One region of the Kitasatospora sp. NPDC058032 genome, then DNA from elsewhere that is predicted to be linked to it. Evidence: riboswitches for the same ligand, from Rfam matches in the RefSeq annotation. Region 1 holds a riboswitch; the other holds the start of a gene.
What was found. Region 1 has a riboswitch for cobalamin ahead of ACFVUH_RS21950 (HoxN/HupN/NixA family nickel/cobalt transporter). Riboswitches for the same ligand answer to the same signal wherever they lie in the genome.

Region 1 (7,502 bases):
ACGAGGGCGCGGTCTGGGTGCTGTCCCGCGACCTGCTGGCGGCGGGGCTGCGCGGGCCGGCGGGCGAGGGCGACATCCACATCGAGCCCGGCGGCACCGGCGAGCACGTCTTCGTCGCGCTCGGCGGCCCGGACGGCGTGGCGCTCCTGAACACCCCGGTGCGCCCGCTCGCCCGCTTCCTGCGGGCCACCGGGCGGGCGGTCCCGGTCGGGGCCGAGTCGGGGCGCATCGACTGGGACCGCTGCATCGGCGCCCTGCTCTCCGGCGGACCGGCGGGTCCGCGGTCCGGCAGGCATGAAGGGCCGGATCGGGGTTAGACGGGCGGGCGAAACCGACCACCGTCCCGCGTCAGGAAAGGGCCGCCGTGACCGACATCCCCCGCCTCCCCGGAGCCGCCGAGCAGCACCGGAACTGGCAGCTGGAGGGAGCCTGCCGCACCGTCGACAGCGGCATCTTCTTCCATCCGGTCAACGAGCGCGGCGCCGCCGCGAAGGAGCGCGAGCAGAACGCGAAGTCGGTCTGCGCCCGCTGCCCGGTGCGGGTGCCGTGCCGCCGGTACGCGCTCGCCACCCGGGAGCCCTACGGGGTGTGGGGCGGACTCACCGAGGAGGAGCGGCGCGTGCTGTTCACCGACGCCTCGGCGCCGGACCGGCGGATCGCGTAGCGGGTCCGCGGACCGTTCCCGGTCCGCGGACCCGCCGGCGCGTGCCGCTACCGCCCTTCGTCGATCAGCCCGAACTCCTCCATCAGGGCGCCCACCTCGGTCGCCTCCAGCCGGTGCAGCAGCCGCTTGCGCAGGAACTCCGGGCCGGGCAGGTTCAGTTCGGCGCCGTCCCGCAGCCTGCTGGTCGCGGCGAGCAGCTTGCGCACGTCATAGGTGGAGTTGAAGACCTCGGGCACCCCGCGCTCGACGTCCATCAGCCGGTAGGCCGCCTCCATGCCGGTGCGCACCGAGTACTCGGTGGTGAAGATGCAGTCCCGCCCGGTCTCCGCGAACTGGCCGATGAACGCGAAGTTCACCGCCCCCTCCGGCACCACCTGCGGCCGGTCGCCGGCCTTGCGCGGCAGGAAGAACGAGGTGACGTACGGCATCATCACCGGCACGCAGCGGGCGGCCTCGGCGGCCAGCTCGGGGATCTCCGCCTCCGGGACGCCCAGGTGGTACAGCCACTCCTGGGTGATCTCCTCGCCGGTGCACTCCGCCATCGGCTTGCGGACGTAGTCGCCCGGCCGGTCGACGAAGAGCGAGTACAGCCAGACCACGATCTGGTCGGCCGGCTGCTGCTTGAAGTGCGGCTGCCGGTTGACCGTCCAGCTCAGCAGCCAGGAGGAGTCACGGGCGGTGACGATGCCGCCGGTGACCACGCCGCCGCTGAACGGGTCGCGCTTGGCGACCTGCTGGATGTACCGGGGGATGCGCGGGTCCAGGGTGGTGACGGTGGCCGACTCCCACTTGCTCTGCGCGATGTTGCCGCAGAACACCTCGGGGCGGCCGAACTCCGGGTCCTTGGCGGCGATCCGCCGCCACAGGTCCCAGGCCGGTGCCGGGCCGTCGTCCAGCCGGGCCGGGGTGTGCTGGTCGCCGTTGTCCGAGTTCTCGGTGAGCGAGCCGATGGTGGTGAACACCAGGTCGTCCTCGCCGAGTTCGACGCCGCCGGGCTTCCCGGCCTCGGTCCAGTGGATCCGGGTGGCCCGCTTGCGGCCGGGCGTGAGGTCGAAGTCGATGTCGGTGACCTCGGTGTCGAAGCGGAAGGTCACGCCCTGGTCCATCAGCCAGCGGGTCAGCGGCAGCACCATCGACTCGTACTGGTTGTACTTGGTGAACTTCAGCGCCGAGAGGTCCGGCAGGCCGCCGACGTGGTGGACGAAGCGGTGCAGGTAGAGCTTCATCTCCAGGGCGCCGTGCCACTCCTCGAAGGCGAACATGGTCCGCCAGTACAGCCAGAAGTTGCTGTCCAGGAAGTCACGGCCGAAGACCTCGTCGATCCGCTTGCCCTCCAGCTCCTCGCGGGTGGCCAGGAAGATCCGCACCAGGTCCTTCTGCGCCCGGTCGTTCAGCGCGAACAGGCCGTCGGTGCGGGCGTCCCGGCCGCGCTGCTCGGTGACCCGCTGGAGCGAGAAGTTCGGGTCGTCCTTGTTCAGCCAGTAGAACTCGTCGAGCACCGAGGCGCCCTCGACCTCCAGCGAGGGCACCGAGCGGAAGAGGTCCCACAGACACTCCATGTGGTCCTCCAGCTCGCGGCCGCCGCGCACCACGAAGCCCTTCTCCGGCTCCTTGATGCCGTCCAGCGCACCGCCAGGCAGCCGCAGCCGCTCCAGGACGGTGATCCGCTCGCCGGGCACCTGCGCATCGCGTACCAGGAACGCCGCCCCCGCGAGCGACGCCAGGCCCGAACCGACGAACCAGGCGCTCGCCCGGTCGGCCCGCTCGGGCTTGCGCGGCTTGGCGAACGCCTCGTAGTTCCCGCTGCTCCAGTACACGTGCACTCCTTCGATCGGTGGATCAGCCGTCGGCGCGCCGGCAGACCTCGCCCACGCTGGCCAACGGCGCTTCCGGCGGCAACGCGGCTGGTCCGAACGGGTGACACCCCGTCGGCCCGGCACGCCCTGCGCCGTGATCACCACACTGCCCCGTCCGGCACGGCCGCGGATCGGTCCACCGGGACCTGATCCCGGTCCGGAGGTCCCGGACGGATCGTGCCATTGGTCCCGTTTCGCGCCCTTCGCGCCGCTTCCGACCCCGCTGGGCGCGCCCTCGAACGGTCCCCGGCCCCCGAACAGCCCACCCCGGGGTGTCCCGGCGGCCCGGGCGGCCGATCCTCGTGCCATGGCCTCGATCGTCGTCCTCTACGAGCTGGAACCCGCCCGGGTCCTCGGCCCCGACGGGGTCGAGCCCGCCGTCGCGGCCGTGCACGCCGCCGGCTCCGACCCGGACGTGCCCGAGGACCCGCTGCCCCGCACCCTGTGCGGCCGGGACACCGGGGACATGGAGCACGCCCACTTCCGGCCCGGCCTGGGCGAACCCTGGTACCCGCCGACCCTCGCCGAGCAGCGCTGCCGCGAGTGCGAGCGGGCCCTGCGCACCCGGTAACGGACGGCGGCCCCCCGGCGGGCGGGGGGACGCCCACCGAATTCCGCCGGGGGGTTGCCCCCAGGAAGGCCGGAGGCCGTCCCCAGTGCGCCGCCGTCGCCGCCGAAGTCAGGATCGACTCACCGAAACGCCGAGGTCGACGGCGTTCAGGCCGAGTCGAGGAGTGAACCGGAACGATGACGGACAGCAAGCGGATCGGGCGGCGCGGACTGCTGGCGGCGGCGGCGACGGCGGTGGCGGCAGTGGCGGTAGTGGCGGCAGTGGCCGTGCCGGCCCCGGTGGCGGCGGTCGCCGCCCCGGTGGGACCGGCGGCCACGGCGGAGGTGAACGCCGAGTACGCCCGCCGGGCCGAGGTCGTGCGCGCTCTGGAGAGCGTCGCCCAGCCGCTGCGCACCACGGAAGCCGGCGGCCGCACCGCCGACCTGAACGCGCTGGGCGCGATGATCGGCGACGCCAAGGTGGTCGGCCTCGGCGAGGCCACCCACGGCTCGCACGAGTTCTTCGCGATGAAGCAGCGGCTCTTCCGCTACCTGGTCGAGGAGAAGGGCTTCACCAGCTTCGCCCTGGAGACCAGCTGGACCAGCGGTCTGCAGATCGACGAGTACGTCCAGGGCGGGCCGGGAGACGCCCGGCAGCTCGTCAAGGAGGTCCTGGGCGGCAGCCCGTGGGAGCGCGAGGAGTTCGCCGACCTGATCGCCTGGATGCGGGCCCACAACCGGAGCCACCCGAAGAACCCGGTCCACTTCGTGGGTGACGACCTCGGCCTCCCGAGGCTCGGCGACCCGGCCTTCGACCGGGTCACCTCCTACGTGCGGCAGGCCAGGCCTGCCGCTCTCCCGCAGCTCGACGGGCTCTACGCCGGCCTGCGGCCCCTGGACGACCTCTTCGCCTACATCGGCAGGCCGGTCGCCGAGCGCCGGGCGAACGCCGCCACGGCCCGGCAGGCGCTCGACCTGGTCACCGCGAGCGGCACCCCCGGCGACGACGCGTACGAGTGGGCCGTGCAGCACGCCCGCAACATCGCCCAGACCTTCGCCTTCGCCACCTTCGACCTCGGCGACCCGGCCTCCGTCGCGGCCTCGGAGCAGCTGCGCGACCGGGCGATGGCCGAGAACACCGCCTGGTGGCAGCGCCGCACCGGCGGCAAGGTGCTGATGTCGGCGCACAACGGCCACGCCGGCTACCTGTCCACCGACACCTTCCTGTACCCCGAGCCGCAGGGCTCCCAGCTGCGCGACACCTACGGCCGCGACTACGTGGCCATCGGCTTCACCTTCGACAGCGGCTCCTTCCTCACCACCGACGCGGTCCTGACCGGCGGCTGGAAGTCCGTCACCGTCCCGGCGGCCACTCCGGACATGAACGAGTACACCCTCGACCGGGTCCGCTACCGGGACTACTACGTCGACCTGCGCACCGCTCCCCGGGCGGCCCGGGACTGGCTGGACGTCAGCCGGCCCACCTACGACGCCGGCACGATCTTCGTCAAGGACCCCCTGCCGCGGCTCGCGATCGGCCGGGCCTACGACGTCCTCATCCATCTGAACCAGGTCACCGAGGCGCGCAGGTTCTGATCGGGTCCGCTCCGACCGGGGCCGTGCCGGGCCCCGGTCGGGATGCGGCGCGCGCCGGCGCGGCGGCGCGGTCCGGAGGGGCGTCAGCCGGTCTTCTCCACCCGGGCGCTCCAGCGCTGCTCGACGTTGCCGAGCCGCCAGTAGCCGAGGGCGCAGGCCCAGACGACGACGAACAGGCCGACGATGACGTAGCCGACGTTGTCGAGACTGATGTCGGCGATCCAGGTGGTGACGGGGTCGGTGAGGTCGAGCTTCTCGTGCAGCACGCCGACGAGCTCGATGGTGCCGATCAGGAAGGCGACGGCGATCGACAGGCCGGTGATCGTGAGGTTGTAGTAGACCTTGCGGACCGGGTTGGAGAACGCCCAGTGGTAGGCGAAGTTCATGAAGGTGCCGTCGAGGGTGTCGAACAGGCTCATGCCGCAGGCGAAGAGCAGCGGCAGGCAGAGGATCGCGTACCAGGGCAGCCCCGAGGCGGCGCCGGAGCCGGCCATCACCATCAGGGTGACCTCGGTGGCGGTGTCGAAGCCGAGGCCGAAGAGCACACCGAGCGGGTACATCTGGCCGGGGCGGGTGATGGACTTGGTGAGGCGGCCGAGGAAGCGGTTCATGAAGCCGCGCTCGTCGAGGTGCTTCTCCAGCTGGCGCTCGTCGAACTGCCCGGCCCGCATGGCCTTGTAGACCTTGTGGATCCCGGCCAGGGCGAACAGGTTGAGGGCGGCGATCAGGTACAGGAAGGTGCCGGAGACACCGGTGCCGATGACGCCCAGGACGCCGCGGACGGTGGACTGGTCGTCGACCAGCGTGCCGGCGAACCGGGCACCGCCGGCGACCAGGGCGGCCATCGCCAGGACGATGCTGGAGTGGCCGAGCGCGAACCAGAAGCCGACCGAGATCGGGCGCTGGCCGTCGGCCATCAGCTTGCGGGTGGTGTTGTCGATGGCGGCGATGTGGTCGGCGTCGAAGGCGTGCCGCATGCCGAGGGTGTAGGCGGTGATGCCCAGGCCGACGCCGAACACCTGGGTGCCGACCTCGTACTTCTCCGGGGCGACCAGCAGGAACAGCGTGCCGAAGGCGACGACGTGCATGGCGGCGATGACGGCCAGCAGGCCGCCGGTGCGGACGGTGTCCCCGCGCTGCCAGCGCGGGGCCCTGGGCAGGGTCGATGACGACGTGTCGTCGGTGAGGGTCATGACGGGCGGCCTCTCCAGCTCCTCGATGGGGGGCACCCCCGGGCGGGGCCGGGGGGTACTGCGCGCGCCGTGGCCGGTCTCCTGGCTTCGGGTGTACCGCCGCACCCGCGTCCGGGCAGGGCGGAGCGCACCCCTGACTCGTCTTCCCGTGTGCCGTACGGCACCGGTGACTGCCCGCGTCGGTCGCGGGCACGTCGGGGGTACTTCCCTTCACAGTGGCGAGGGCCGCGCCGGATTGGGCCCTGACGGGCCGCCACCGGTCTTCCCGAGCACCACGGCGGGGAACACCGTAGGGGCTGGGCCCTCCTGCCGACAAGGCTGTGCAGTTGCGTGCCCGTCGCAACAGGGCGGGTCCGCACGGTCGAGGGGGTGGTTCTGACCTGGAGCGATCCTTCCTCCGGCCGGTCCCCGTTGATGACCGATGAGCCGTCGCCCGGCCGGGCGACGGCTCATCACGGTCTGCGGCGCGGGGCGCGCCGCCGGGTGGGGGCTGCTCAGCGCAGGCCGGCGAAGAGGTCGTTCTCGGGGAGCTCCGCATCGGTGGTGTCGTGGACCCGGACGAAGGTCTCCACGCCCATCAGCTGGGTGAACTTCTCCTTGCCCATCTTCAGGAAGAAGATGTTCTCGCCCTGGCTGGCGTGCGCGGCCAGCGCGTCGAACTTCTGGCCGCCGAACGCGGTGGTGTCCACCCAGGTGGTGATCTCCTCGTCGGGGAGGCCGATCTCGGGCATCTCCGACTCCCCGGAGCCCGGCTCCTCGGAACCCGGCTCCTCCCAGTCCGCGCCGAGCTCGCGCATGACCTCCCCGAACCGCGCCATCATCGAGCGGGGGGCCGTCGTCCAGTACACCTTCGGCGTCGTGCCGGCCAGCTCCAGCGCCCGCGACGTGATGCGGTTGGCCTGGATGTGGTCGGGGTGGCCGTAGAAGCCGTTCTCGTCGTAGGTCACGACGACGTCGGGCCGGTAGCGCCGCATCAGTTCGGCGAGGCGGGCGGCCGCCTCGTCCACCGGCGTGGTCCAGAACGAGCCGGGCGCGTCGTTGGCGGCCCAGCCCATCATCCCGGAGTCCGCGTAGTCGAGCATTTCGAGGTGGTCGACCTTGAGGACCTCGCAGCTGGCCTCCAGCTCCTGACGGCGCATCGCGGCGACGGCCGCCGGGTCGTGTCCGGCCTCGCCGGGCTTGACTCCTCCCGGGCCGTCTCCGCAGGCGCCGTCGGTACAGGTGACGAGCACCGTCCGGATGCCCTCGGCCGCGTAGCGGGCGAGCACACCGCCCGTGCCGGTGGCCTCGTCGTCGGGGTGGGCGTGCACGGCCATCAGGGTCAGGGGCCGGTCGGTCATGGGGGCTCATCCTTAGGTCTGCCGAGTGTTCGGCCTCGGTCTGCGGCACGGGGCCGACAGAGCGCGGTCCGCCGTGTTTCTGATCGACTGTTGGGAACGAGGGAGCCGCGGTCCCCTATTCCGGGGAGCCGGGCCCGCTCGGATCGGCCGCCGCGTTCCGGGCGATGGCCTCGGCCAACTGGTCGAACGTGCGGTTCAGTACCGACCGGCGTGCCTCCTTGAACCCCGGGGAGGGCTCCAGGCCGTCGATGCTCCGCTCCCAGACGGCCATGAACGTCGTCTTCCACTGCATGATCACGCGGGC
Region 2 (7,502 bases), on a different contig from region 1:
CCACCAGTACGCGGCGATCCGCCGCAGCCAGGACTGGGCGGGGCCGGACGCCGCGAGGCGGACGCCGATCACGACCACGGTCTCGGCGCCCGCGTCGGCCAGCCTGGTCAGCTCGGCCGACAGGGAGGGGTCCGCCTGCTGCAGGAACGCGATCGAGGCCCGGTGCGAGGCGGCCGTGCGGAGGAGTTCGTCACGGCGCACGGCCTCCCCGGCCGACATGCCGACCAGGAGCACGGCGCTGCGGCGGGCGGGGGCGCCCGGGACCGGGGAGGTCATGGTGCTGTCCTTTCGTGGAGCAGTCCGTTCCACCGGATGTGCGGTCGGTCGTGCCGGGGGTGTCGTTCCACGGTGGCGTCGACGCCGTAGACGTCCGCGATCATCGACGAGGTGAGCACGTCGGAGCCGGGCCCGTGGGCGACCAGCCGGCCGTCGAGCAGGACGGCGACCTCGTCGCAGTAGGCGGCGGCGAGTTCGAGGTCGTGCAGCGCGGCCACCGTGGTGATGCCCAGCCCGCGCACGGTGCCGAGGAAGGCGAGTTGGTGGCGCAGGTCGAGGTGGTTGGTGGGCTCGTCGAGCAGGAGCACCCCGGGCTCCTGCACCAGCGCCCGCGCGAGCTGGACCCGCTGGCGCTCGCCGCCCGACAGCGTCGGCCAGGACCGGTCGAGCAGGTGGCCGACGTCGGCCGCCGCGACGGCACCGGCGAACACCGCCCGCTCGTGGGCGTCGGCGGCGGCGTCCGCCGGCACGGGCCAGCGGCCGCGGTGCGGGGTGCGTCCGAGGTCGATGACCTGACGGGCCGACAGCGACAGCCGGGTGTCCGCCTGCTGCTCCATGAAGGCCACCTGGCGTGCTCGCCGGCGGGCCGTGAGCGCGTGGAGGTCCTCGCCGTCCAGGAGGACCCGTCCCGCGCTCGGCCGGGTCAGTCCGGCGACCGCGCGCAGCAAGGTGGTCTTCCCGGCGCCGTTGGGTCCGAGCAGGCCGGTGACCCGGCCGGGGGCGAACGCGAGCGAGACCTCGTCGAGCAGCGTGGCTCCGCCGATGCGCACACGAAGTCCCTCCGCGCGCAGCCCGGCGGGCGTCGCCGTCACTGACCGCTCCCGTCGGCCCGCCCCTGGCGCCACAGCAGCCAGGCGAAGAAGGGCGCTCCGAGCCCGGCCGTGATGACGCCGACGGGGATCTCCCGGTCGGGGAGGACCGAGCGCGCCACGATGTCGCTGCCCACCAGGAGGGACGCGCCCACCAGCGCCGACACGGGCAGCAGGAGGGCGTGGCGCGGGCCGCAGACGAGCCGGACCACGTGCGGTACGACCAGGCCGAGGAAGCCGATGACGCCGGTGTTGGCGACCAGGCACGCGGTCACCAGCGCGGCGGTGGCGACGAGGAGCCAGCGGGTGCGCTCGACGTGGACGCCGAGGGAGCGGGCGGCGGTCTCGCCGAAGGCGAAGGCGTCCAGGTCGCGGGCCGAGGAGGCCAGGACCGTGACACCGGCCAGCGCGACCGCGGTCAGGAAGACGGCGGTGGGCCACCGCACGCCGGCGACCGAGCCCAGCGTCCACTCCATGACACCGCGCGCCGCGTTGCGGTCCCCGAGGACCAGCACGACGAACGAGGTGTAGGCCCCGCACATCTGTCCCACGGCGATGCCGGCGAGCACGGTCCGGGTGGTCGGCAGCGACCGGGTGCGCGCGCCGGCCAGTGCCAGCACGACGACGGCGGCGATCAGGGCACCGGCGAAGGCCGCCGTCGCCACCGCGCCGGTGCCCACGGCGCCGGACACGCCGACGCCGAGCACGATCACGGTGACCGCGCCGGCGGCGGCTCCGTCCGAGATCCCGAGCAGGAAGGGATCGGCCAGGTCGTTGCCGGTCAGCGTCTGCAACACCGCGCCGCAGACCGCGAGGCCGGCGCCGGTGGCGGCCGCTCCCAGGACCCGGGGCAGCCGCAGCTGCCAGACGATCCGGTCGTCGAGCAGCGTCACCTGCGGGTCTCCCAGCCCGAGGCGGCGCACCACGACATCGATCACCGTCCGGACCGGCTCGTGGTGCGAGCCCACGGCCAGGCCGAGGAGCACGGTGGTCAGCAGCAGGGCCGCGGCGACGGCCAGGGCCGCCGCCGCGCGGCCCGGACCGGCGGGCCGCACGGCGGGGCGGGCTGCCGTGGTCATGAACCCGGGCGCAGCTCGGCCAGCCCCTCGGACACCCGGGCGGCGCCGTCGGCGAGCCGCACGCCGGGGGTCGACTCCGAGAACGGCACCACCACGAAGGCCTTGCGCTGCACGGCGGTGAGCCTGCTCAGCACCGGGTCGTTCTCCAGGTAGTCGATCTTGGACTGGGCCGTGTCCGAGTCGGCGTCCGCGAGCACGATGGCGTCCGGGTCCGCGGCGACGACCTTCTCCCAGCTCACGTTCTGCCAGCTGCCGGGCAGGTCCCCGAAGACGTTGCGGGCGCCCACGGCGTCGAGCACGAGCTGAGGTCCGCCGTGGCCGGCGCCGACGTAGGGCGTCTTGGTGTCGGAGTCGAACCAGAGGATCTTCAGGTCCTTGCCCGCGGCCGCCGCCGTGAACCGGGCCAGCTGCTGCTCCTGCTGGCGCTGGATCGCGGTGGCCCGCTCCGCGACGCCGAAGACCTTGGCGACGTCGTTCAGTTCGCCCCACATCGCCTGCCAGGTCGTCGGCGGCACCTGGCTCTTGTCCGAGCAGCCGAACGGGGACAGGTACGACGGGATGCCCTGGCCGCGCAGCTCCTCCCGGGTGCCCGCGACCTTGTCGGTGAACGCGCTGGAGTAGGAGGCGTACAGGAAGCCGGGACGGGCCGCGAGGAGCTTCTCCTTGGTCGGATAGCCCTTGGAGAGCACCGGAACGGAGTCGTAGGCCGCCTTCCACTTCTCCGGGACGGCGTCGTCGAGATAGGCGGTGCCGGCCATGCGGGACTGCAGGCCGAGGGCCAGGGCCACCTCGGTGGCACCCTGGTTGAGCGTCACCAGCCGGTCGGGCGGAGCGCCGACCGTCACGGTGGTCCCGCAGTTGTCCACGCTGACCGGCTCGGCACTTCCGGTCGTCGCACTGGACGCGACGGGCGCGGGGGCGCCCGCGCAGGCGCTGAGCACGCCGGTGAACAGGACGGCCGCGACCGTCCGGCCGACACGCGTCGGGCCTGCGGGGCGTGCGGAACGCATGGATCGGAACGGGCGCGGCAGAGCGCTGGGCACGTGTTCTCCAAAACCCTCGTGGAACATGTCGCGCCGTGGCCGGTCTCCTGGCTTCCGCATCGACACACCGCAGCCGACCTTCCCGGGCGGCTCTTCCAGCCCGCCCAGTGGTCCTGACCGCTGGCGGAGCCGGTCAGCGAGGGCCGCGATACTCCGCGGCAACAGTGGCGAGGGCCGCACCGGACTCAGACCGGTTTCCCGAACACCATGGCGATTGCAAGGTATCAGGCGTGGTCAGGTCGGTGCCGACCGGCACCTGGCGCGACTGCCGCCCTTCCTCGGTCGGTGGCGACCGGCGACGTCCCAGGACTGTGGGGAGTACGCCAACTTCGGCCCTATGGTAAAGAGATGACCTCATTCCGCGACAGGGAACGCCGCATGATGGGAGAGATCGACGATCTGGCGGCGGCGAAGCTTCCGCTCGAACAGTTCTTCCGGCAGCTCCTCACCGTCCTCGGGCCCGCTCTCGGATCCGAAGCGGGCTGCCTGCACGGGGCCGATCCGGTCACCGGCTTCCTGACCTCCACCGTTGCCGAGGGCCTGCAGCCGACCGCCTTCGAGCACGCCATCCGGTTGGAGATGTGGTCCGACGACACCACCCGGTTCGTCGACATCCGGGCCGCCGGACGCGTCGTGGAGACCGTCCACCGCGCCACCGGTGGCCGCCCCGAACGCAGCGTGCGCTACCGGGAGCTGCTCGCCGAGTTCGGACTGGGCGACGAGCTGCGGATGAACTTCGACGTCGGCGGCGGACGGTGGGGAGCCGCCGCCTTGATGCGCGAGGCCGGTTCGGCGCCCTTCGGCGCGCGCGAGCAGAGACTGGCCGAACGGGCCGCCCGGGCGGTGGCCGCCGCCCTTCGCGACTATGCGCTGCCCGCCGCGGGCGGCCCTGACGGACAGGACGTCCGAGCGGACCCGCAGGACGGACCGTACTGGCTCGGGGTCGCCGTCATCGGCCCCACCGGTCAGCTCACTTCCGCGGACTCCGGGGCCCGGCAGCTGTTCGAGGAACTCTCCGAGCCGCAGTACCGCCCCGCCGGAGTGCCGACCGCGCTGGTCTACCTCTCGGAGCGGGCCCGCACCCACGTGCCCTCCGCGAACGCGGGCGCCCACGCCTGGGCCCGGCTGCGCCGTCCCAGCGGCCAGTGGCTCGCGGTCCGCGCCTCGCTGCTCGACCGGAGCCCGCGGGGCAGCGTCGCCCTGGTCGCCCAACCCGCGAGCCCGGTCGACGTCATCCCGCTGTCCCTGCTGGCACACCGGTTCTCCCCCCGCGAGCAGGAGGTGGTGCTCCAGGCAGTACGGGGCCTGAGCACCAGGGACATAGCCCACCGGCTCTTCCTGAGCCCGGCCACCGTCCAGGACCACCTGAAGTCGGCCTTCACCAAGACCGGCGTCCGCAGCCGCCGCGAACTCGTCGCGCTCCTCGCGGCCCCGTACACCGCCGGACTCGGCCGTCCCCCGGCCTGACGCCCCCACCCGGCCGGTCCCGCCCCGGAACCCGGCACGCGCCCGGACAGCACGCGGGCCCCAGGTCACTGACCTGGGGCTTGGTCGTTGAGCGGTCCGCAACGGGTCGTCCTCCTACCACAGGGAAGAGGCGTCGCGCCCCCTGCAAACCTGGGATGCCACCGGTCGCCGCCGGATGGGAGGGTCTGTCCCGGCGCCGCCCCTGCGACGGGGTCCGCCCCCGTACCCATGACACCTTCCCGGCAGAGGAGTTCCTGCCCCGTGCCACGCGCCCCTCACCCCGGAGTCCCCGCCGGCCGACGAGACCCCCGCCCTGCCTCCCGTACCGCCGAGGAACCCCGAACGCCGGACGGCCCGGCCACCCGAGGGTGACCGGGCCGCTCGTACGGGAGCCCTCACGCCGTGCCCCGAGGGCTCCGGACCGGCACCGGCACCGGCACCGTAGGCGGTACCGCCGGGCGGACTGCCCACTGCCCCGCCCGGCCGTCACCACCGCGCCGCCGTCAGTTCCAGGGGTTGGCCTGCTGGTCGTTGATGGCGGTCCAGAAGCGGGCGTTGGGGCTGATGTTGCCGTACGCCCAGAAGCTCCACCCGCCGACGTACTCCAGGTTCGGGCCGTAGCGGCCGTCGTGGAACTCGGCCTGGCGCCAGCCGATGCCGAAGGACGCCTGGCAGACGCTGTTCGCGGCGGCCTGGCTGTTCAGTCGCGAGCCCTTCACCGGCTGGCTGAGCGCGACGGTGCCGCCGGACCAGCCGCTGTAGAAGCCGATGCTGATGCCGTCCGGCGCCGGGCTGTCGTCCACGTTGATGCAGAGGACCGGCAGCGAGACGGACGGCAGGGTGTCGCCGTTGTACGGGTCGCTCGGCGTCGAGTGCTGGGGGCCGCCGACCTGGACGGTCCCGTCCGGGCCCGTCGCGAGCACCTGCCAGGTCATCCCCTTGTGGGTGGCCGGCCCGGCGGCCTGCGCGGTGCTCGCCGAGAGGGGCACGAGGGCCAGGCCGAGTGCGACGGCCAGGGCCGCGCCCTGCTTCATGCGCTTCATCCAACTGCTCCTTGAGTGTGGGGGAGCCGGCCCAGCGGGGCCGGTGAGAGAAGACTCCCAACCGGATGCACAAAGTCGACACGAGTCCGTCATGAAATGGTCACAAGCCTCGAAGGTGTCCGGGTCGCCTCGACGTCGGCCAACCACGGGAGGGACACATGGAGTTCAAGATCCTGGGGCCACTGGAAGTGTGGGCCGACGACGGTCGGCGGACCCGGACGGAAGGCGCCAAGCAGGAGCGGATGCTCGGCACCCTGCTGCTGAACGCCGGGGCCGTCGTCCCGGTGGCCCGCCTGGTCGACGCGGTCTGGGACGACGAACCGCCCGCCACGGCCCACCGCCAGGTGCGGAACCTCGCCGGGCTGCTGCGGCGCAAGCTCGCCGCCGCGCACGACGGGTCGCCGGTGCTGCTCACCGACGGCCCCGGCTACCGGATCGCACCGGACGGCCACCCGGTGGACGCCCTGACCTTCGCCCACCGGGTGTCGGTGGCGCGCCGGCTGGCCGAGCGCGGCGAACCCGCCGCAGCCGTCCAGGAGTTCCGGTCGGCGCTCGGCCTGTGGCGCGGCCCGGTGCTGGACGGGCTGTCCGGCAGCCTGCTGGCCGCCGGCTCGGTGGCACTGAACGAACTGCGGCTCACCGCCTGGGAGAACTGCCTGGACCTGGAGGCCGAACTCGGCCGGCACCGGCAGACCGTCCCGGAGCTGACCGCGCTGGTCGCCGAACACCCGCTCCGGGACCGCTTCGTGACACAGCTCGTCCGGGCCCTGCACCGGGCGGGCCGACAGGCCGACGGGCTCGCCGCCTACCGCCGGTTCGCGCGACAGCTGGCCGACGAACTCGGCCTCGACCCCGGGCCGGAACTCCAGGTGCTGCACCAGGAGTTGCTGAAGGGCGGGCCCGCCCCGGCGGTGCGCTCGCCCGGGACCCGGCCGCAGGTGCCCAGGCCCGCCCAACTGCCGCCCGCGCTGGCCACCTTCGTCGGACGGAGGGCGGAACTCGCCGTCCTGGACGGCCTCGCCGACCCGGCCGGCCCGGTCGTCGCCGCCGGCATCGGCGTGGTGACCGGCGGCGCCGGGACGGGCAAGACCGCCCTCGCCGTGCACTGGGCGCACCGGGTCCGCGAGCGCTTCCCCGACGGTCAGCTCCACCTCGACCTGCGCGGGTACGCCTTCGGCCCGCCGCTGGCCCCGTACGAGGCGCTGGCCCGCTTCCTCCGGGCCCTCGGCACCGACCGCGAGCAGATACCCGGCACCATCGACGAGTGCGCCGCCCTGTACCGGTCGCTGCTCGCCGACCGCAGGGTGCTGGTACTGCTCGACAACGCCCGCAACGCCGAGCAGGTCCGCCCGCTGCTGCCCGGTTCGGCGGGCTCGCTGGCCCTGGTGACCAGTCGGGACGGGCTGGCCGGGCTCACCGCCTGCGACGGCGCCCGGCGGCTGGTGCTCGACGTCCTGCCCCAGCCCGAAGCCGTCGAAGTGCTCGCCCGGATCACCGGCGTCGACCGCACCCGCGCCGAACCCCGCGCCGCCGCCGAACTCGCCGCCGCCTGCGGTCACCTGCCGCTCGCCCTCGGCATCGCCGCGGGCCGCCTCGCGGAACGACCCCACCGCACCCTGGTGGACCACGCCGCCGAACTGCGCGACGCGGAGGACCGCCTCACCGCGCTCCAGATCGACGGCGACGCCACCTCGGCCGTCCGGGCCGCCTTCGACCTCTCCTACCGCGCCCTGCGACCCACCGCCCAGCGGCTCTTCCGACTCCTGGGTCTGGCCCCCGGCAGCC

Region 2: another riboswitch for cobalamin. It lies ahead of ACFVUH_RS13500 (ABC transporter substrate-binding protein); the one in region 1 lies ahead of ACFVUH_RS21950 (HoxN/HupN/NixA family nickel/cobalt transporter).

Annotation. Positions count from the first base shown of each region.
Region 1 covers NZ_JBHVRK010000013.1:176,338-183,839, forward strand. Annotated here, with positions in the region: gene ACFVUH_RS21925 (SsgA family sporulation/cell division regulator) at 1-317, shown strand, start outside; gene ACFVUH_RS21930 (WhiB family transcriptional regulator) at 365-664, shown strand; gene ACFVUH_RS21935 (oleate hydratase) at 712-2,481, opposite strand; gene ACFVUH_RS21940 (hypothetical protein) at 2,828-3,091, shown strand; gene ACFVUH_RS21945 (erythromycin esterase family protein) at 3,268-4,665, shown strand; gene ACFVUH_RS21950 (HoxN/HupN/NixA family nickel/cobalt transporter) at 4,749-5,858, opposite strand; cobalamin riboswitch at 5,912-6,150, opposite strand; gene ACFVUH_RS21955 (PIG-L family deacetylase) at 6,353-7,198, opposite strand; gene ACFVUH_RS21960 (DUF4259 domain-containing protein) at 7,314-7,502, opposite strand, start outside.
Region 2 covers NZ_JBHVRK010000006.1:366,806-374,307, forward strand. Annotated here, with positions in the region: gene ACFVUH_RS13485 (ferredoxin) at 1-276, opposite strand, end outside; gene ACFVUH_RS13490 (ABC transporter ATP-binding protein) at 273-1,088, opposite strand; gene ACFVUH_RS13495 (FecCD family ABC transporter permease) at 1,085-2,164, opposite strand; gene ACFVUH_RS13500 (ABC transporter substrate-binding protein) at 2,161-3,174, opposite strand; cobalamin riboswitch at 3,227-3,432, opposite strand; gene ACFVUH_RS13505 (LuxR C-terminal-related transcriptional regulator) at 3,556-4,674, shown strand; gene ACFVUH_RS13510 (hypothetical protein) at 5,178-5,717, opposite strand; gene ACFVUH_RS13515 (BTAD domain-containing putative transcriptional regulator) at 5,876-7,502, shown strand, end outside.